DNA from 3 places in the Promicromonospora sp. Populi genome. Region 1 is predicted to be linked to each of the others. Evidence: riboswitches for the same ligand, from Rfam matches in the RefSeq annotation. Region 1 holds a riboswitch; each other region holds the start of a gene.
What was found. A riboswitch is a leader RNA that binds a small molecule or an ion and turns the genes downstream of it on or off. The one in region 1 is predicted to bind thiamine pyrophosphate.
Positions count from the first base shown of each region.

Region 2: another riboswitch for thiamine pyrophosphate. It lies ahead of thiC (phosphomethylpyrimidine synthase ThiC); the one in region 1 lies ahead of thiO (glycine oxidase ThiO).
Region 3: another riboswitch for thiamine pyrophosphate. It lies ahead of thiD (bifunctional hydroxymethylpyrimidine kinase/phosphomethylpyrimidine kinase); the one in region 1 lies ahead of thiO (glycine oxidase ThiO).

Region 1 is NZ_CP163528.1:5,173,155-5,179,784, reverse strand. It holds gene AB1046_RS23515 (MFS transporter) at 1-483, shown strand, start outside; gene AB1046_RS23510 (ThiF family adenylyltransferase) at 487-1,779, opposite strand; gene AB1046_RS23505 (thiazole synthase) at 1,836-2,684, opposite strand; gene thiS (sulfur carrier protein ThiS) at 2,687-2,917, opposite strand; gene thiO (glycine oxidase ThiO) at 2,914-4,101, opposite strand; TPP riboswitch at 4,094-4,197, opposite strand; gene thiE (thiamine phosphate synthase) at 4,246-4,896, shown strand; gene AB1046_RS23485 (S8 family serine peptidase) at 4,921-6,630, opposite strand, start outside.
Region 2 is NZ_CP163528.1:4,338,036-4,344,665, reverse strand. It holds gene AB1046_RS19665 (MFS transporter) at 1-169, opposite strand, end outside; gene AB1046_RS19660 (LacI family DNA-binding transcriptional regulator) at 275-1,396, shown strand; gene thiC (phosphomethylpyrimidine synthase ThiC) at 1,477-3,243, opposite strand; TPP riboswitch at 3,238-3,342, opposite strand; gene AB1046_RS19650 (C39 family peptidase) at 3,515-4,801, shown strand; gene AB1046_RS19645 (N-acetylmuramoyl-L-alanine amidase) at 4,884-6,630, opposite strand, start outside.
Region 3 is NZ_CP163528.1:214,148-220,777, forward strand. It holds gene dxr (1-deoxy-D-xylulose-5-phosphate reductoisomerase) at 1-1,058, shown strand, start outside; gene thiD (bifunctional hydroxymethylpyrimidine kinase/phosphomethylpyrimidine kinase) at 1,210-2,145, opposite strand; TPP riboswitch at 2,135-2,232, opposite strand; gene AB1046_RS01000 (aldo/keto reductase) at 2,299-3,111, shown strand; gene AB1046_RS01005 (aspartate aminotransferase family protein) at 3,129-4,532, opposite strand; gene AB1046_RS01010 (hypothetical protein) at 4,552-6,630, opposite strand, start outside.

The DNA.
Region 1 (6,630 bases):
GTGTTCGCGGTCATGGGTGCGGACATGATCCTGGCGCCGCTGTTCACGCACCGGCTGGTCAAGCGGTTCGGCAACGCCCCGGTCATGGTGGCGGGGCTGCTGGCGGGCACCGTGTCGTTCGCCCTGGTCCTGCGCCTCGACGAGACCTGGGGCTACCTCGACCTGCTGCCGTCCCTGCTGCTGGTCGCGGTCATGTTCGCGCTGGTCTACGGGCCGCTCGCGGCCGCAGCCACCGCGGGCCTGGACGAGGCCGAGCACGGGGTGGCCGGCGGGGTCGTGTACACGGCGTTCCAGTTCGGCGCCGCGCTCGGGGTCTCGGTGGCGACGATCGTGCTGGTCGAGGGGCAGGCCGGGGCCGCCGACCTCTCCGACTACCAGCGCGCCCTGCTGGTCCCGGCGATCGGCGCGGCCCTGGCGCTGGCCCTCGGCATCTCGACCTGGGTCCGCGGCCGGCGGGCAGGCAGCATCCAGGTCGCGAGCTGACGCTCAGTACACCCGCATCGAGGGGTCCACCTCGCGCGCCCACGCGAGGATCCCGCCGGCCACGGACCGGGCGTCGAGGCCTGCGTCGCGCAGCGCGGCGGCCACGACCGCGGACCTCGCCCCCGACTTGCAGAGCACGTGCACGGGGCGGCTGGCGGCCCACACCACGACGTCGGCCATCGCATCGCCCGGGGCCCGTCCGGCAAGCTCGGCGGCGGGAGCCGGTCCAGCGTGCTCGCCGCCCGGGGTCCGTCCCGCGAACTGGCCGGACGGGGTCCGCCGCGCCCCGGGGAACGCGGCGACCTCGACCTCCCACGGCTCGCGCACGTCCAGCACGAGCGGGTCGGAGCCGTCGTCGCGCAGCGCGGCCAGCTCGCGTACCGAGGTGGTCGGGCCGCTGGCGGCCGGCAGGCCGCAGAAGACCGCGTACGGGTCGGCCGCGGCCGCGGCCCCAGCCCCAGCCCCAGCCCCAGCCCCAGCCCCAGCCCCGCCGGTGAGCAGCGCCGTCACCGGCTCCCGCTCCGGGTCGCGGCGAACCCGGAGCTGCCGCCAGGTCAGCGCGAGCGCGTCATACACGGCCAGCCGCCCGAGCAGCGTGTCCCCGACGCCGGTGATCAGCTTGACCGCCTCGGTAGCCATGACCGAGCCGATGGTGCCGCACAGCGCGCCGAACACACCGCCCGTGGCGCAGTCCGGTGCCGCCCCCGGCGGTGGCGGCACCGGGAAGACGTCGCGGTAGGTGACGCCCTCGACGCCGTCGGACGGCGCTCCCCAGAACGTCGCGACCTGGCCCGTGAACCGGTAGATCCCACCCCAGACGCACGGGATGCCCAGCACCTCGGCGGCGTCCGACACCAGGTAGCGGGTGGCGAACGCATCCGTCCCGTCGAGCACCAGGTCGTAGCCGCTCAGCACGTCGAGCGCGTTGGTCGCCGTCAGCCGCTCGGTGTGCTCGACCACCTCGACGTGCGGGTTGACCTCGGCGATCGTTGCCCGGGCCGACGCCGTCTTCGGCGCGCCCAGGTCGGAGACGCCGTGGATGACCTGACGCTGCAGGTTGGCGGCTTCGACGACGTCGTCGTCCACGATGCCCAGGGTGCCGACGCCCGCGGCGGCGAGGTAGAGCAGGGCCGGGCTGCCCAGCCCGCCCGCGCCGACGACGAGCACTCGCGCGGCCGCGAGCCGGCGCTGCCCGTCGAGCCCGATGCCGGGCAGCACGAGGTGCCGCGCATAGCGGGCCAGCTCGTCCCGCGCGAGCTCCCGCCCCGGCTCGACCAGCGGCGTCCTGGCTGCCACACCAGCGGCCACACCGGCAGCCACACCGGCAGCCACACCGGCGATCACTCCGGCGGTCACAGCGCCAGGTCCAGGTTGTTACCGACGCCTGCCCGCCCGTCCAGGGGCGACGACGCCAGCGCGCGCTCGCGCCTGGGTGCCCGCCCGGCGTGCGCGGCGTCGTACCCCGCCTCGACCGCGAGCCGCATGGCGCGGGCCATGCGCACGGGGTCCGCGGCGCGCGTCACGGCAGTGGCGAGCAGCACGCCGTCGCAGCCGAGCTCCATCGCCAGCGCCGCGTCGGACGCGGTGCCGATGCCCGCGTCGAGGATCACCGGCACCGACGCCGCGGCGGCGATCGCCTCGATGTTGCGCGGGTTGTTGATGCCGAGCCCGGAGCCGATCGGCGAGCCCAGCGGCATGACGGCCGCGCAGCCGACGTCCTGCAGCCGTCGGGCAGTGATCGGGTCGTCGTTCGTGTAGGGCAGCACGGTGAAACCGTCGTCGACCAGGATCTTCGCGGCCTCGACCAGGGCGATCGGGTCGGGCAGCAGCGTGACGTCGTCGGCGATGACCTCGAGCTTGACCCAGCTCGTCTCGCAGGCCTCGCGGGCGAGCTGCGCGGTGAGCACCGCCTCGCGCACGGCGAAGCAGCCGGCGGTATTGGGCAGCGCCCGGATTCCGAGGCGCGCGAGCAGCCCCCACACCGACGGGTCGCCGGCCCGGTCCGGGTCCGCAGAGGGCCGTGGCCTCGACACACGCCGCATCGCGACGGTGGTCAGCTCCGTGCCCGACGCGACGAGCGCGTCCTCCAGCGCGAGCAGGCTGGCCGCTCCGCCGGTGCCCATGATCAGCCGCGAGCGCAGCGGCGTGCCGGCGATCGTCAGCGGGGCCTCGATGGCGGCGGTGTGCTGTTCGATGGTCATGCTCAGCCTCCCTGTACCGCGGTGACTACCTCGACGCGGTCGCCGGGCCGCACGGTCGTGCTTGCCCAGGCGCTGCGGGGCAGCACCGCGTCGTTGATGGCGACGGCGACACCCCGCGGGGCGCCGTCGACCACCAGGCCGGGCAGGAGCCGGGCGACCAGGTCGGTGACGGGGAGCGGGCCGTCCAGCGGGTGGGGCTCGCCGTTGACGAGCGTGGTTTCGGCGGTTGTCATCTGGCGACTCCCTGGGTGGTGCGGGCGAATCGGTGCGGGTCAGCAAGCAGGACGGCGGCTTCGAGGGCCGCGCCTGGCACGGCCGCGCCCGGCGCCCCACCGAGCAGGTGGTCGACGACGGCGGCGGTCAGCGGGGCGAGCAGCACACCGTTGCGGTGGTGGCCGGTGGCCAGCAGCAGGCCGTCGGCAGCCCAGCCGAGCAGCGGCGCGTTGTCGGGGGTGCCGGGCCGGGACCGGGTGGTGGCCTCGACGAATACCGCGTCGTCGAGGGCGGGCAGCAGGGCGCGGGCGTCGCGCAGCAGCGTGAAGACGTCGGCGTACCGGGTCAGGCGGTCGTCGTCGCGCTCGTCGGAGGTCGCGCCCACCACTACCTCGCGCCGCCCGTCGGCCCGTTGCCGCCTCGGCACCACGTAGACGGGGCGGCCCTGCACGGTGCCGCGCACCACAAGCCCGGAGGTCAGCTCTGGGCCGACGTCCAGACGCAGGGTTGTGCCGGGCACCGCCCGGGTGGGCGCACCAGGGAACAGCTCGCCGCTGCTGAACCCGGCGGCCAGGACGACGGTCCCGGCCGCGTGCCGCTCCCCCGCGTCGTCCGAAACTCCGACGACGGCGCCGTCCACCCAGGTCAGCGCGGTTGCGGCCCGGCGCACCAGCCGCGCGGCGGGTGCGGCGTCGACCACCGCGGACAACGCGGCGTGGACTGCCCGCGGGTCGGCCTGATGGTCCCCGGGCACCCAGGCGGCGCCCGCCACGCGCGGGCCGACGGCGGGCTCGCGTAAGCGAGCGTCGTCGGGCGAGATCTCCACCGAGCCCAGGCCCCACTCCCGGTGCAGGGCGAGCATCCGGCGCAGCTCGGCCAGGTCGTCGCCGTCGTAGGCGAGGGCAAGCGTGCCCGTGCGGTCGAGGCCGATCGCGCCGGGCGGCAGGCCCGCCGCCTGTTCGAGCGACCGGGCGAACCGCGGCCACAGCGCGAGCGACTCGGTCCCGAGCCGGGTCAGGCCGCTCTGCCCGAAGCCCGCCTCCATGACTGGGGCGAGCATGCCCGCCGCGGCGCGTGTGGCGCCGTCGCCGGGCGCGGGGTCCAGCACGGTGACGGTGGCGCCGGCCGCGAGCGCGCGCCAGGCCGCCGTCAGGCCGATGATTCCCCCGCCGACTACGAGCACGTCGCAGGCATGGCTGGTCAAGGCTGAAGCTCCCTTCGCTGGCATTACCCAGATCAGGTTCGACGGTCGGCGCCCTGCGCCCTCTCAGCCCCGTGCGGGGCTCCCGTGCACGGTGGCAACCATAACCCTCATCCGGCACCCGTTCGCGTGCCTAGACTCACGCGCGTGGATCCACGGACCCGGCTGGCCGACGCCCGCCTCTACCTCTGCACCGACGCCCGCGAGGCCACGGGCGACCTCGAGCCGTTCCTGCACGCGGCGCTCGACGGCGGCGTCGACGTGGTCCAGCTGCGGGACAAGACCCTGGACGCCGCCCGCGAGGTCGCGCTGCAGGCCGTCGTGGAGCGGGTGGCCGCCGAGCACGGTGCGCTGCGGGCGGTCAACGACCGGGCCGACATCGCACAGCTGACCGGGGCGCCCGTGGTGCACATGGGCCAGGACGACCTGCCGCCGGGCGCGGTGCGGCAGCTGCTGGGCGACGGCCCCGTGCTGGGCCGGTCCACGCACGCCCTGGACGAGGCCTTGGCCGCGGATGCCGACCCGCGTGTCGACTACTTCTGCGTGGGCCCGCTGTGGAGCACCCCCACCAAGCCCGGCCGCCCCGCCGTCGGCCTGGACCTCTTGCGCGACGTCGCCGCCCGCCGGCCGGTCACGCCGTGGTTCGCGATCGGCGGGATCGACACCGATCGCCTCGACCGGGTGCTCGACGCCGGGGCGCGGCGCATCGTCGTCGTACGGGCCATCACACAGGCCGACGACCCGCGCGCCGCAGCTGTTGAGCTGCGACGGCGGGTCGTCGGGAGTGCGGGGGCCTGAGCTAGCCGGCCCTCGCGGGCGGTACTACCCGCAGAACTCGTTCAGCTCGAAGTTGTGCACCACCGTCTGACCCTTGATGATGCGTGCCTGCTTCGACTCCGGCGGGTACCCCGTCGCCGAGCTGAGCAGCGTCAGCCGGTTGTTGGAGATCCCCATCCAGCGGGCATAGCCGCCGTCCGGCCCGGTCACGAGCGTGACGTCGTACTCGGACCCGTCGATGACCACGAACGCGCCCTCCAGCGGCACGGTCTCGTCCTCGCAGGTGGCCCCAGTGACGGTGCCGGCGATCTTGCCCCAGTTGGCGGGCGGCGTCACCGTCAGCGACACGTCCACGCGGGGCTCGGCGTACGGCGTGCTGCCGTTGGCCACCACTCCCGCGGTGTACGTGCCCGGCTGGTCGACCCGGCTGCTGTCCATGTCGACGAACACCTTCGCGGACGCTCCGGGAGCGAGCGTGAAGGACGGCGGCTGGACGTCGAGCCACGGCACGTCGACCGTGGACTCACCGGTCACGTTCATCACCACGTGCATGTCCGGGAAGCCGAGCTCCGCGACGGGAGTCGGCTCGGGCGTGTTGCACTCCGACGAGGCGATGTACGACGGCGCGGTCTCCGGCTCGGCGTTGGAGCCGATGAAGAACCCGGCGGGGCTGACGACCTCGACCACGAGCGTGCCGGTCGCGGTGCCGGTGACCGGCACGTCGACCATCGTGAGCTCCTGCTCCTCCAGGGTCGCTTCGGACGAGCCGAGCAGCGTCATGTTCTCGTACAGGAAGTCCCCGTCGAGCTCGTACAGGTTGACCGTCACAGGCGTGTCCGCCCCGGCGATCTCCACCCCGAAGGACACGTTGGTCACGGCGAACTCACCCTGGATGTCGAAGTCCTCCAGCGTGAACGTCCGCAGCACCTTCGTCTCGCCGGCCAGGCAGGCCGCCGAGTTGACCGCAACGACGTCCTGCGACGACGAGTGGGTGATGGTGGTCCCGTCCGCCAGGAGCGACGGCGGCGCCGACGGCGTCACCGTCTTCCCTGGCTTCTTGCCGTTCCGGCCGAAGCCGTCGTCGGCCTGCGCGGCGGAGCTCGCCCTGCCCAGCTTGCCCGAGGACGGGGCCGTGCTCACCTCGGTCACCTCGCCCGTGGCGCCCTTGATGACGCTGCTGCCGCCCGAGGTCCCGAGGATCTCGAAGTCGGACGACGTCGGAGCCACCTCGACGTTCGCGGGCGCGGTGCCCTCGTTCTTCACGGTGAAGCTGCCGGACTTGCTGCCGCCCAGCTTCACCGTGCGCTTGATCTCGCTCGGAGTGACGGTCAGGAGCGGGGCAGCGAGCTTCACGTCCTTTCGGACGACGGCGTCGGCGACGACCTTCACCTTTGCCTGCTTGGCCTTGTAGTCCTTGGCCGCATAACCGATCTGCTGCGCACCGACCTGCGCCGAGAACAGCGAGTAGTACCCGGCGCCCACGCCCGGGTTCTCCGGGTCCAAGGACTTGGTGCTCTGCTCCTCGCCGGCCGACACCGTGGCGCCGTTCACGCCGTCACCGGTGTTGAGGTCCCGGACGAACCCGGCAACGAGGCCGCCGTCGACCGGGGTGCACTCCCCGATCGACACGTTGTCGACCTGCCACCAGAAGGACCACGCGGCGTCGCCGTAGTGGAACCGGACCCGCACGTCGGACTGACCGCCCGCGCCCGGGAGCCCGACGAGCACGCGCCCGTTCGCGTCGGCGGTCTGGTG
Region 2 (6,630 bases), 840 kb from region 1:
CCGCGACCGAGCCGATGGACCCGGTGAGCAGCAGCAGGCCCATCTCCTGCTCGGAGAACGAGAGGCCGTCCCGGACGGCCGGGAGACGCGAGGCCCAGCTCGCGAAGCCGAACCCGCTGGCGGCGAAGACTACGAAGACCGCACGAGCGGCGGCGTGTGCAGTAGGCACAAAACTCCTTGTTGCGATTGAATCTCCCGACCGTAGGCCACAACCTGGGATCGGCCCAGCAGATTCCGCCCCGATGCACACCCCGATGCGAGAGAAGGAACCGCGATGACCCGCCAGACCGTACGTCCGACCCTCGCGAAGGTCGCCGAGCTGGCAGGTGTCTCCGTCTCCACCGCGTCGCTCGCCTTCTCCGGCGCGGGGCCCATCACCCCCGAGACCCGGGAGAAGGTCCTCGCGGCCGCCCGCGAGCTCGAGTACTCCGGGCCCAACCCGCTCGGGCGGCAGCTGAGGTCCGGCCGCTCCGGGATCGTGGGCGTCGTGATCGGCGACCAGCTGGGCCGGTCGTTCCGGGACCCGGTGTCCACGCAGGTGCTGCACGGCCTGGTCTCCGCGATCGGTGAGCAGGGTCTGGGCGTGCTGCTCGTCCCGGGGACGCGGCAGGGTGCCACTGCGCAGTCCGTCGGGCTCGCTGCCGAGGCGGGGCTGCCGGCCGCCGTCGACCCGCTGGTCGAGGCCGCCGCGATGGACGTCGCGGTGCTGGTGTGGGGCACCCTGAAGGACGACCCGAACCTCGCCGCGCTGCAGCGCCGGGGGGTACCCGTCGTGATCGGCGAGGGGCAGAACGTGCCCGGCGTGCCCGTGGTCGGCGTCGACGACCGGCACGGCGCCGCCGAGGCGGTACGCCTCCTCGTCGAGCTAGGACACACGCGGATCGCGGAGATCACGCTGCCCTTCGGGCGGGACGAGCGGTCGGGGCCGGTCGACGCCGCCCGGCTCGCCGCCGCCGAGCGCACCCCCACCCGCAACCGCCTGGCCGGGGTGCGGGACGTCGTCGAGCCGGTCATCTCCTGGGAGACGCCGGCCTCGCTCGTGGAGCACGGGCGGGACGCGGCCACCGAGATCCTGTCCGAGTGGGCACCGGCCCGCGACCGTCCGACGGCGATCGTCGCCCACTCCGACCTGCTCGCGGCGGGCGCCGTGATCGCCGCGCGCGAGCTCGGCCTGCGCGTGCCGGAGGACGTCTCAGTGGCCGGGTTCGACGGCCTCGACCTGCCGTGGCTCTCCCCCGACGTGCTCACCAGCGTGCACCAGCCGCTCGTCGAGAAGGGCCGGGCGCTCGGCCTGGCCGTCGTCGCGCTCCTGGCCGGCGAGGAGCCGGAATCAGTCCTCCTCCCGGTAACCCTGGTAGAGGGCACAACAACAGGCCCGGTCCCGGACCTGGACTGACCGATTGGTTGTGGGCGCGATCGTTGCTGCCGATTGCCCGTTTTAGGCGCAACGATCACGCCCACAACCAAGTCGGTGGGTTACGGGCGGAGGGTGGGTTGCGGGAGGTAGACCTCGCCGCCTGACGCGCGGAACTCGGCCGACTTTTCGGCCATGCCTGCCGCGGCCGCCTCGGCTACGTCGCCCGCGAGCGCCTGTTGGGCCTTGGCGCCGCCGAACTCGTCGCGGATGTCCTGCGAGATGCGCATCGAGCAGAACTTGGGGCCGCACATCGAGCAGAAGTGCGCGGTCTTGGCGGCCTCGGCCGGGAGGGTCTCGTCGTGGTACTGCTCGGCGAGCTCCGGGTCGAGCGACAGGTTGAACTGGTCCCGCCAGCGGAACTCGAAGCGGGCCTTGGACAGGGCGTCGTCCCTTGTCCGGGCGCCTGGGTGGCCCTTGGCGACGTCGGCCGCGTGCGCGGCGATCTTGTAGGTGACGACGCCGGTACGCACGTCGTCCCGGTCAGGCAGGCCGAGGTGCTCCTTGGGCGTGACGTAGCAGAGCATCGCGGTGCCGTACCGGGCGATCTCGGTGGCGCCGATGGCGGAGGTGATGTGGTCGTACCCGGGCGCGATGTCGGTCACCAGCGGGCCGAGCGTGTAGAACGGGGCGCCGTCGCAGAGCTCCTGCTGCCGCTCCACGTTCTCGCGCACCAGGTGGAACGGGATGTGGCCCGGCCCCTCGACCATCACCTGGACGTCGTACTCCCACGCCCGCTTGGTCAGCTCGGCGAGCGTGTCGAGCTCGGCGAACTGGGCGGCATCGTTCGCGTCCGCGAGCGAACCCGGCCGCAGGCCGTCACCCAGGGAGAACGCGACGTCGTACGCGGCGAAGATCTCGCAGAGCTCGTCGAAGTGCGTGTACAGGAAGTTCTCCTGGTGGTGCGCCAGGCACCAGCCCGCGAGGATCGACCCGCCGCGGCTCACGATCCCCGTCACGCGGTCGGCGGTGAGCGGCACGTACCGCAGCAGCACGCCCGCGTGCACGGTCATGTAGTCGACGCCCTGCTCGCACTGCTCGATCACGGTGTCCCGGTAGACCTCCCAGGTCAGCGCGCTCGCGTCGCCGTTCACCTTCTCGAGGGCCTGGTAGATCGGCACGGTGCCGATGGGTACCGGCGAGTTGCGCAGCAGCCACTCGCGGGTGGTGTGGATGTCGTCCCCGGTGGAGAGGTCCATGACCGTGTCGGCGCCCCACTTCGTGGCCCACTCGAGCTTTTCCACCTCCTCCGCGATCGAGCTGTGGACGGCCGAGTTCCCGATGTTCGCGTTGATCTTCACCAGGAACGCCTTGCCGATGATCATCGGTTCCGACTCCGGGTGGTTCACGTTGTTCGGGATGATCGCCCGGCCTGCCGCGACCTCGCTGCGCACCAGCTCGACGTCGCAGTCCTCGCGCAGCGCGACGAACCGCATCTCCGGCGTGATGACGCCCTGGCGCGCGTAGTGCATCTGGGTGACGGTCCGGCCGGGGACGGCCCGGCGGGGTCGACGTCGTTCTCCCCGCCACTCCTGGGTCGCCGCGCCCCGGCGCAGGGCGCTGCGCCCGTCGTCGGCCAGGGCTCGACGGCGGCCGTCGTACTCCTCGGTATCTCCCCGTGCCACGACCCAGGGTTCGCGGGCCGGCGGGAGGCCGCGGACCGGGTCGGACCCGGGGCCTTGTGTGCGGTAGACCCGAACCGGCTCGTTCGGGGTGCCGTCGGGCGACGACGCCAACGTGATCTCGGTGACCGGCACCCGCAGGGCGACATCGTCGTGCTTGTTCTCGTGCTCGAAGGCGAGCGTGCGGGACTGGGTGTTCTCCATCATGAGACTCCTGCTTCCTACGCCGGTGTTAACCGGACAGGTTCAACGGTCCCGGGCCGTCAGCCCGATCTCAGCCCCTGCGTGGGGCACCCGTGGGATCGCCGCCGACGTTAGCACCACATACGACTTTCCTTCTGCGCTGTCCCCTCACCGTGATAGGCAGACCCCGACGGCTCGCTCACCCCAGCAGGGAGCCCGGGACATGGAGGCTGGAATGCCGGTACGGAACAAGCTGCGAACTAGGGCGTTCGCATTGGCTGCGACGGGAGCGCTCGTGGTCCAAGCAGGGATTGTTGCGGGTGCGGTGTCGGCGGCGGGGGCGCCTGAGGTGACCCCTGCGGCGTCGGACAACCAGATCACTCTGACCACCTGGGAAGGGCGCCGGGACCTGCTCAAGGGCGAACGCGACGAGCTCCGGTTCGACGTCTACGGCGGGCTCTTCCTGGCCCGCGGCGGCGACCTCGTTGACTACACCGACCCGTTCGGCGACGGCACGCCCGTCACCTACGAGACCGGGACTTGGACCTCACCCGTCGTCGAGGCCGGGTACCCGATCAAGCAGGCCGTTCCCTCCTGGAACGTTGATACCCCCACTGGCACCTGGGTCGAGGTGGAGTTCCGCGGCCGCAAGGCTGACGGGACCTGGACCAAGTGGTTCGTGATGGGCCGCTGGGCGTCGGGCGACGAGTTCGCGCCCGCCGACGGCAGCGTCGGCGACATCCACCGCACCTCCTTGAACGGCCAGGGCGACACCGACGCTGCCCTGTTCACCGACACGTTCGTCTCGAGGGCCGGCTTCGAGCCGGACGCGTACCAGACCCGGGCCAGGCTGTACCGGCCCGAGGGCGCCCGGACCTCGCCGCGCCTGTCCTCGGTGAGCACCATGATCAGCGAGATCCTGCCCGACGAGCACTACACGGGCACCAGCGACTTCACGCTCGGGCGAGAGGTCGAGCTCGACGTGCCGCGGTTCAGCCAGCTCATCCACATCGGCGAGTACCCCGAGTTCGGGGGCGGCGGCCAGGTGTGGTGCTCGCCGACGTCGTCCTCGATGGTCATCTACTCGTACGGGCGCGAGGTGCCGGCCGAGGAGCTGGAGGACATCGAGGCGCCGAACGGCGACCCGCAGGTCGACTACGCCGCGATAAAGACGTGGGACTACACGTACGAGGGCGCTGGCAACTGGCCGTTCAACACCGCGTACGCGAGCACGTTCGGGCTGGACAGCTTCGTGACCCGCCTGCGCTCCCTCGCGGAGGCGGAGCGGTTCATCGCTGCCGGTATCCCGCTGACCTTCTCCCTCAACTTCGACGAGGAGGAGATGCCCGAGGCCGGTTACAGCACCCCGGGGCACCTCCTCGTGCTGGTCGGGTTCACCGCGGACGGTGACCCGATCATCAACGACCCGAACAAGGCCAGCAACGAGGCCGTGCGCCAGGTCTACACGCGGGAGAACTTCGAGCGCGTCTGGCAGACGTCGACGGACGGCATCGCGTACGTCTTCCACCCGAAGAACGTGAAGCTGCCGGCCAACGTCCCGGGAGTCACCAAGAACTGGTGACCCCCAGCAGTAACTGAGTGCGGGCTTCTTGTTGGGTCGGCTGCGGCTGACCCAACAAGAAGCCCGCACTCGGTTACGAGGATTAGCGGCGGGAGACCTGCTTTGGTTCCGACGTGTACGACGCCGACGTGTAGCCATCGGCCGAGACCGTCACCTGGACCGCGAGCTCCGTGCCGCGGTCGCGGCCGGTCACCAGGTACCGGGAGCCGGTCGCGTAGGGCACCAGCTCGCCGTCGCGCAGCCACCGGTAGGCCACGTCGACGTCGTCCGGGAGGTAGGTCCCGGGCTTCGCCGTCAGGACCTGCCCCGGCCTGGCACTGCCCTTGATCGACGGCCCCGTCACGTCCGCCACCACCGGGTCGCTGAGCTCGACGTCGGCCGCCTTGACGAACACGTACCGGTGCGCCAGCCACAGCTGGTAGTAGAGGTCCTCGCCGCGCACCAACTTGCGGTTCGGTCCGGAGCCGTCGAACGAGGCGGCCCGGTAGTAGTCGGCGGCCACGGCGTCGTCCGCCACGGCGTACGTCTGGCCTACGCCGACCTGGTACTCGATGGGCGTGACCGGCTGGACCGGCACACCCGGGTACGCCTCGTACGCCGCTACCTCCGGGTAGGCCCGGCCGTAGACCGGCGCCGGGGCGTCACCCGCGACGGTGACGGTCTTCGCCGTCGCGGGCACCACCACCGGCCGGTCGGCCGGGTTGTGCAGCCAGGCCAGGGACCCGGCCCACCACACACCCAGCCAGTCGCCCTCGACCTGGTCCACGACGAGCTTGTGCCCGGACTGCACGCGTGCGCTGATGTCGCTCGCGTAGGTGGTGCCGGCCGAACCGTCCGGCTTCCAGCCCGGGTCCTTCGCCAGCGGCGCGTCGGTCGACGGCGACTGGTACAGGTAGCGGAAGTTCGTGCCCGCGCCCACCACGCACTCGCCGGAGCCAGGCGACGCCTGCTGGCAGCCCGTCACCGTGTTCGGGTTGTCGGCATACCCGGTGCGTACCTCTACGACGTCGCCCGGCTGGACGTTCGTCGTCGTCTCCAGGTCGCCGCCGATGGGCGCGCCGAGCAGCTCGAAGTAGTGGTCCCAGTCCCAGTAGGGGCCCGGGTCCCAGTGCACGTTCTTGGTGAATCCGGGCAGGATGCCCGGCACCTGGTCGTGGCCGATGATGTGCGCCCGGTCGAGCGGGATGCCGTGCTCCGCCGCGAGGTACCGCACCAGCTTGGCCGACGACTGGTACATCGCCTCCGTGTACCAGGCACCCGAGCCCGCCCAGCCCTCGTGCTCCAGGCCGATGGAGTGCATGTTCAGGAACCAGTTGCCTGCGTGCCAACCCATGTCGGCCGGGTCGAGGTGGTTCGCGACGTGCCCGTCCGAGGACCGCAGCGTGTAGTTCCACGCCAGGTAGGACTGGTCCAGCACCAGGTTGACCGAGGGCTGGTAGGCGGTCTCGGTGTCGTGGATCAGGATGTAGTCGAGCGACGGACCGCCCGGGCCGGTGCGGTCGGCCTGGTCGTGGTTGCCGTAGCTCCCCGTGTTGTCCGGGAGGTCCGGCGAGTCCTTCTCGTACGGGGCGGGGAGCCACTCGCAGCCGAGGTCGTCGGGGCAGTCGGCGGCCGGGTCACTGGTGGTCGCGGCCTCGGGCACGACGACGTCCTGGTTGCCCGTGAGGATGACCGCGCCGTCCTCGGGGGTCGTGTTCCCGGCGCCTTCGCGCAGGGTCCGGTAGACGCTCGTCGCGAAGCCCTCGATGTCGCTCATACGGGACACTGCGTTCTCCCAGTTCGCCAGGCTGTCCGACGTCGTCGCGGCAGCGGCGGCGTCCGTCGCGCCG
Region 3 (6,630 bases), 270 kb from region 1:
GTTCCGACCTGCCCGCCCTCGCGCGGCAGGCCGCGTCGCTCGGCGTGCGCGCCGTCGCGGTGGCCGACGACGGTGCACGCGCCGCGCTGACCACCCTCCTGCGCGAGGCGGGGGCCGACGGCGTAGAGGTGCTCTCCGGTCCGGGCGCCGCGACCGAGCTGGCCGGCCGGGGGAGCGGCGTCGTGCTCAACGGCATCACCGGGTCTGTAGGCCTGCGCCCCACCCTCGCCGCGCTCGCGGCCGGCTCGACGCTGGCGCTCGCGAACAAGGAGTCACTGGTGGTCGGCGGTGCCCTGGTAAAGGCGGCGGTGCGGCACGAGGGGCAGATCGTGCCGGTCGACTCGGAGCACTCGGCCATCGCGCAGGCGCTGCGCTCGGGGTCCGCCGCGGAGGTCCGCAAGCTCGTCGTGACCGCGAGCGGCGGCCCGTTCCGTGGCCGGTCACGGGCCGAGCTGCGGGACGTCACGCCCGCCCAGGCCCTGCGCCATCCCAACTTTTCGATGGGGCGTGTGGTGACCACCAACTCCGCGACCCTGGTGAACAAGGGCCTCGAGGTCATCGAGGCCCACCTGCTGTTCGACCTGCCGTTCAGCGCCATCGACGTGGTGGTCCACCCGCAGCAGCTGATCCACTCGATGGTCGAGTTCGTCGACGGCTCCACCATCGCGCAGGCCGGGCCGCCGCGGATGCTCGTGCCCATCGCGCTCGGCCTGTCCTGGCCGGAGCGGCTGGCCGACGTCGATGTGGCGATCGACTGGACCCAGGCCGCCACCTGGGAGTTCGCACCCCTGGACGACGACGCCTTCCCCGCCGTCCGCCTGGCCCGGCAGGTCGGGGAGGCCGGTGGGACCTACCCGGCGGTCTACAACGCGGCGAACGAGGTGTGCGTGGACGCGTTCCACGACGGCACCATCGGGTTCCTCGACATCGTCGACACCGTGGCCGCCGTCGTGGAGGCGCATGCGGCCACGGAGGCGGGCGACGCGACGTCGGTCGAGGGCGTCCTGGAGGCCGACGCCTGGGCCCGCGCTCGTGCCGCGGAGCTCCTCAAGTCCTGACGGTCCGGCCCTGCGCGACGTCCCTGCTGGGGTGTGGCGACCGGGTGACGCGTGTCGACTGGGATGGCCTGGGGAAACAGTAGGTCTGCGGAGTGCGTTGCTGCCAGTAGACAACGTCTACCGACAGCAACCGAGCTGGCTCGCGGAACCTTTACCCGGAGACCGACCATGCGGCCGCGGCATCGGCCGCCGTCCGTGCGGCGTATCCGTGATCGACAGGGCCGTGCCCGTGCCACGGACCCGCCGCTGTCCCGGTACCGCCGATGATCAGGGTGTCCGCGGCGCGGAGGGTCTCGGTCAGGTAGTCCTTCGCCGCGCGTACCGCGGGCTCCCAGTCGTTGTGCAGGGGCCGCAGGACGGCGCACGCCGAGCTGAGCGTGCAGCCCGTGCCGTGGGTGTTTCGGGTGGGGATCCGCGGGGCGGTCAGGGCGACGACGGCGTCCGGACCCGCCAGGTGGTCGACCGACTCGGCCGACTCCAGGTGCCCGCCCTTCACCAGGGCGAGCCGCGCGCCGAGCTTCAGCAGCGCCCGCGCCTGGTCGGCAGCCTCGGCGGCGTCCCGGGCCGGCTCGACGCCGAGCAGTACCGCGGCCTCGGGCAGGTTGGGCGTGACCAGGTCGGCCATGGGCAGCAGCTCGTCGCGCAGCACCGCCTCGGCGTCTCGCGCCAGGAGCCGGTCGCCCGACGTCGCGACCATCACCGGGTCGAGCACCACGTACGGCGCGCGTCCGGCGGCCCGCAGGTCGCGCAGGGCCGCGGCGATCGCGCGGGCGACGGCGGCGTCCGATGTCATGCCGATCTTCACGGTGTCCACCGCGACGTCGGCGAACAGCGTCTCCAGCTGAGCCGTCACCATGTCGGCGGGCACCGGAAGTACCCGCGTGACGCCGGTGGTGGACTGCGCGGTGAGCCCCGTGAGCACCGCGCAGCCGTAACCGCCGAGCGCCGCGAAGGTCTTCAGGTCTGCCTGGATCCCGGCGCCGCCGGACGGGTCCGACCCGGCGATCGTCAACGCCACCACCGGGTGTCTGGCGGGTCGGATGCGGGGAGCGGCGTCGGGCGCGGGCGCGCTCACGACAGGACCCACGAGGCGTTCCCTTCGCTAGAATTACCTAGAGCAGGTTCACGGGTGCATCTCAGCCGGGCTAGCGCCCTGGCGCCCCGCGCCATTGGGTCCAACCATAGGTCGTCGACGGCGGCGCGGGAACCGTGTCCAAGCAGCCGGCGCAGCCTCAGGCGCGTGCGGGGGCGACGCGGGACTGCGCCCCTGACTCGCGCACCTCGGTGCGGCGAGTCAGAGCCGCAGTCCGGGCTCCTCAGGAGCGGGGTTCGGCCCCGTGCCGCAGCCCGTCGACGAGACCACATCGACCTGTACCAGATCCACCGCCCCGACCCGGAGACGGACGTCGAGTACACGCTCGCGGCGCTGACCTACCTGATCAACTCGGGCAAGGTGCGCGCGATCGGTTCATCCACCATGCCGGCCGCCGACATCGTCGAGGCGCAGTGGGTCGCCGAGCGGCGCGGCCTGGAGCGCTTCCGCACCGAGCAGCCTCCGTACTCCATCCTGAACCGCGGCATCGAGCGCGACGTACTGCCGGTCGCCCAGCAGTACGGCATGGGCACGCTCGTCTGGAGCCCGCTCGCCGGCGGGCTGCTCACCGGCCAGTACCGCAGGGGCCAGAACAACGAGACCTACCGCTCCCGGTTCGGCTTCGAGCACCTGCGTGACGAGCACCGCCTCGACGTCGTCGAGCAGCTCATCCCCGTCGCCCAGGACGCCGGGGTCCCGCTGAACCATCTCGCGATGGCGTTCGCCATCGCCCATCCGGGTGTCACGTCCGCGATCATCGGCCCGCGCACCATGGAGCACCTGGACAGCGCGCTCGCCGGCGCTGAGGTGGCCCTGACGGACGACGTCCTCGACCGGATCGACGCCATCGTGCCGCCCGGTACCGACGTCGGCCGCCTCGACATGGCCTACGACCCGCCGGCCATCCAGCACGCACCCCTGCGCCGTCGACCCGCGGAGCAGCGGGCGGCTGCCGCCTGACGCTGCCGCTCCTCCGCTCAGAGCTTCGTCCACACCTCGCTCAGGACGCCCCGCAGGATCTGTTCCATCTCGGCGAACTCTGCCGGGCCCGTGGTCAGGGGCGGCGCCAGCTGCACCACGGGGTCGCCTCGGTCGTCGGTGCGGCAGTACAGGCCGGCCTCGAGCAGCGCCGGGTTGAGGAGCCCGCGCAGCAGGCGCTCCACCTCGTCGCCGGAGAAGGTCTCCCGGGTGTCCTTGTCCTTGACGAGCTCGATCGACCAGAAGTACCCGGCGCCGCGCACGTCACCCACGATCGGCAGGTCGTGCAGCTGCTCCAGCGTGGACCGGAACGCGGGCGCGTTCTCCTTGACCCGCCCGGTCAGGTCCTCCTGGTCGAAGATGTCGAGGTTCGCCATGGCGACGGCTGCCGAGACCGGGTGCCCGCCGAACGTGTACCCGTGCCCGAAGGTCGTGGTCCCGGTAGCGAACGGCTCGAAGATACGGTCCGAGACGATGCAGGCGCCGATCGGCGAGTAGCCCGAAGACATGCCCTTGGCGCAGGTGATCATGTCGGGCACGTAGCCGTAGTCGTCGCACGCGAAGATCGACCCGACGCGGCCGAACGCGCAGATGACCTCGTCCGAGACCAGCAGGACGTCGTACTTGTCGCAGATCTCGCGCACCCGCTCGAAGTACCCGGGCGGCGGCGGGATGCTGCCGCCCGCGTTCTGCACGGGTTCGAGGAAGACGGCGGCCACCGAGCCGGGCCCCTCCGTCAGGATCAGCGTCTCGATCTGGTCGGCGGCCCAGCGACCGAAGGCCTTCGGGTCGTCGCGGAGGCCTTCGTCGGCCCGGTAGATGTTGGTGTTGGGCACCTTGTGCGTGCCGGGCACCAGGGGCTCGAACGGCTCCTTGATGCGGGGCACACCGGTCACGGACAGGGCGCCGTGGGTGGTGCCGTGGTAGGCCACGGCCCGGGAGATCACCTTGTACTTGCCGGGCTTGCCCTGCAGCTTCCAGTACTGCTTGGCCAGCTTGAACGCCGTCTCGACGGCCTCGGACCCGCCCGTCGTGAAGAACACCCGGTTGAGGTCGCCGGGAGCGTGCTCTGCGAGCCGCTCGGCCAGGTCGATGGCCGGCGGGTGCGCGAACCCCCAGATCGGGAAGTAGGCGAGCTCACCGGCCTGCTTGGCGGCGGCCTCGGCGAGCGATCGGCGGCCGTGCCCGGCCTGGACCACAAAGAGCCCCGAGAGCCCGTCGATGTACCGGCGGCCGGCCGAGTCCCACACGTGGTGGCCCTCGCCGCGCACCAGCGTGGGCACGCCGGACTCCCAGGCGGACTGGCGCGTGAAGTGTCCCCAGAGGTTACGGCGGGCGGCGTCGTCCCGGGGTGTTCCGCGCGGCGTGACGTTCTGCCCTGTGGCTACGGGTGTCTCGGTCATCGCCCAAGGTTATGACCTGTCAGCGCCTTCGAGCCCAGTTGAACACCGCCAGGCCGGTCACCAGGGCGCCGACGGTGACCAGGGCGGTGGCCGCGACCGCCTGGAGCGGGTCGATCAGGGCCGCGTCCAGGGCCACCTGGACGGTGCCGATCAGGGCGTAGACGCCCGCGAACACGGTGATCGCGGAGAGCGTGCCGTCCATCAGCCGACGGCGTCCGCGCTCGCGCTTCGCCTCGGCCTCCCGCTCGCGGTCGCCGTGCAGGCGTTCGAGGGCGGCGAGCCGGGCGGCGATGGGCTCCTGGAGCAGCTCGCGCAGCCGCTCGGTGACCACTGCGGCCTGCTGCTCGAAGTGCGACGCCTGCAGCAGCTGGTTCAGCATCCGGGACTCCAGAGCGGAGGCCAGGAACGTGGGGGAGGTGATGGTGGTCAGCGTGGTGCGGACCTCCGAGGCGAACTCGTGCAGGCGCAGCTGCTCGCGGGTGAGGCGTTCCTTGCGGTCGGCGAGGTCGGCGCCGTTGTTCACGTCGTGGTCGGCGAGCATGGTCGCGACGAGCCGCAGGTGGTCCGCGAGGGTGGCGTTCCAGGCGCTGAACAGCCCGTTGAGGCTGGCCACGAACTCGGCGAGCGAGCCGTACTGGGAGATCTTGAAGTGCGCTGTGCCGACCAGCGCCACGGTCGTGGAGTTGGTGGCCACCGAGACGACGTCGCCCAGGTGCCGCACGCCCTCCAGCAGCACGGGATTGCGCTGGCGCAGGGTCCAGTCGCACAGCGTGGCCGTGCCGTAGGAGACCGGGTGCAGCAGCACCTGCGAGCCGAACGCGGCCAGCAGCTCGTCGCCCATGGTGACCGGCGTGCGCTGTGCCGCGGGTGCGGCCGGGCCGCGCCCCCGGCTCGCCTCGTAGACGGTGGTGACGACGTGCGCGCGCCCCTGGGCGATCTCCGTGCCCTCGCGGACCAGGTCGGTGGTGGCGCGCTGGAGCAGGTCGGCGAGGTCGTACAGCCGCTCCGGCGGCAGTCCGCCGCCGTGGTCGACGTCGACGGGTGAGCCGTCCGGGCCGATCCACCGCACCCGGATGTCGGCGTGCAGGTTGGACAGCCGGAACCGGGCGTCGCGGACCTCCTGCGGCTGCTGGTCGCGGGCCGAGTAGCGGAAGCGCACGTAGTGGTTGCCGAACTCGGTGAACCGGACGTCGCAGGACAGCTCGGCGATGAGCGTCCCGTCGGGCTGCTCCAGGCGCACGTTCGGCATGGACAGCGACACTCCGCCGTACGGGCGGGCGGCGCGGTCGACGCTCGCCCAGACGTCGTCCATCTTGAGGCGGCCGCGCACCGCGAAGGCCTGGACGCCGAGCAGCTCGGGCCGCTCGTCCCGCTCCGCGAGGCTCCGGATCGCCGCGACCGCGGCGGCCGGGCTGACGTCCCGGAGCCCGAACGGGTAGATGTAGATGGTCCTGAGGCGGTCGAGCGTGAGCCAGGTTGCGTCGAGGTTGCGGTACAGCTCAGTCAGGTGCATCCGGTAGGAGCGCAGCTCGCTGGCCAGGATGTAGTTGAGGTGCCGGTCTGTCTCGGCAGCGCGCAGGCCGTCGAGCGCTGGGCCCAGCCGCGCCGAGTGGCCCGCCATCGCCTCGTCGGCCGCCCGGGCGGCGTCGGCCAGCGCACGGAAGTAGCGGATGCGGGTAACGGCCTGCGGCACCAGGACGCGGCGGAACGGGGACGTGGGGTCGGGGATGGCGCGGGCGGCCCGGAGCAGGTCCGCGCAGCGTTCGCCGGCCTGCGTGGCGGCGTCGGCCAGTCGTTCCAGGCTGCCCGCGCTGCGGGCCGCGGAGGTGTGCATCTGGGTGATGAGGGTGCGCAGCAGCACGGCCACGGCGTCGCCCTCCGCCCGGCAGGCGTCGTCCGGGGCCTGGTCGCGGCACGTCTCCCAGGTCTCGACGAAGGCGCGCAGCGGGACGATGATCCGGCCGTGCCGGAAGGTGTACTGCAGGGCGTCGCTCGCCTGCGACCAGAGGTAAACCCCGAGCAGGGCCGCGGCGCGCGGCTGTCCGGCGACGGCGGTCAGCGCGGCAGCGGTCTGCGGGCCGCGCGGGTCGCCGGGCAC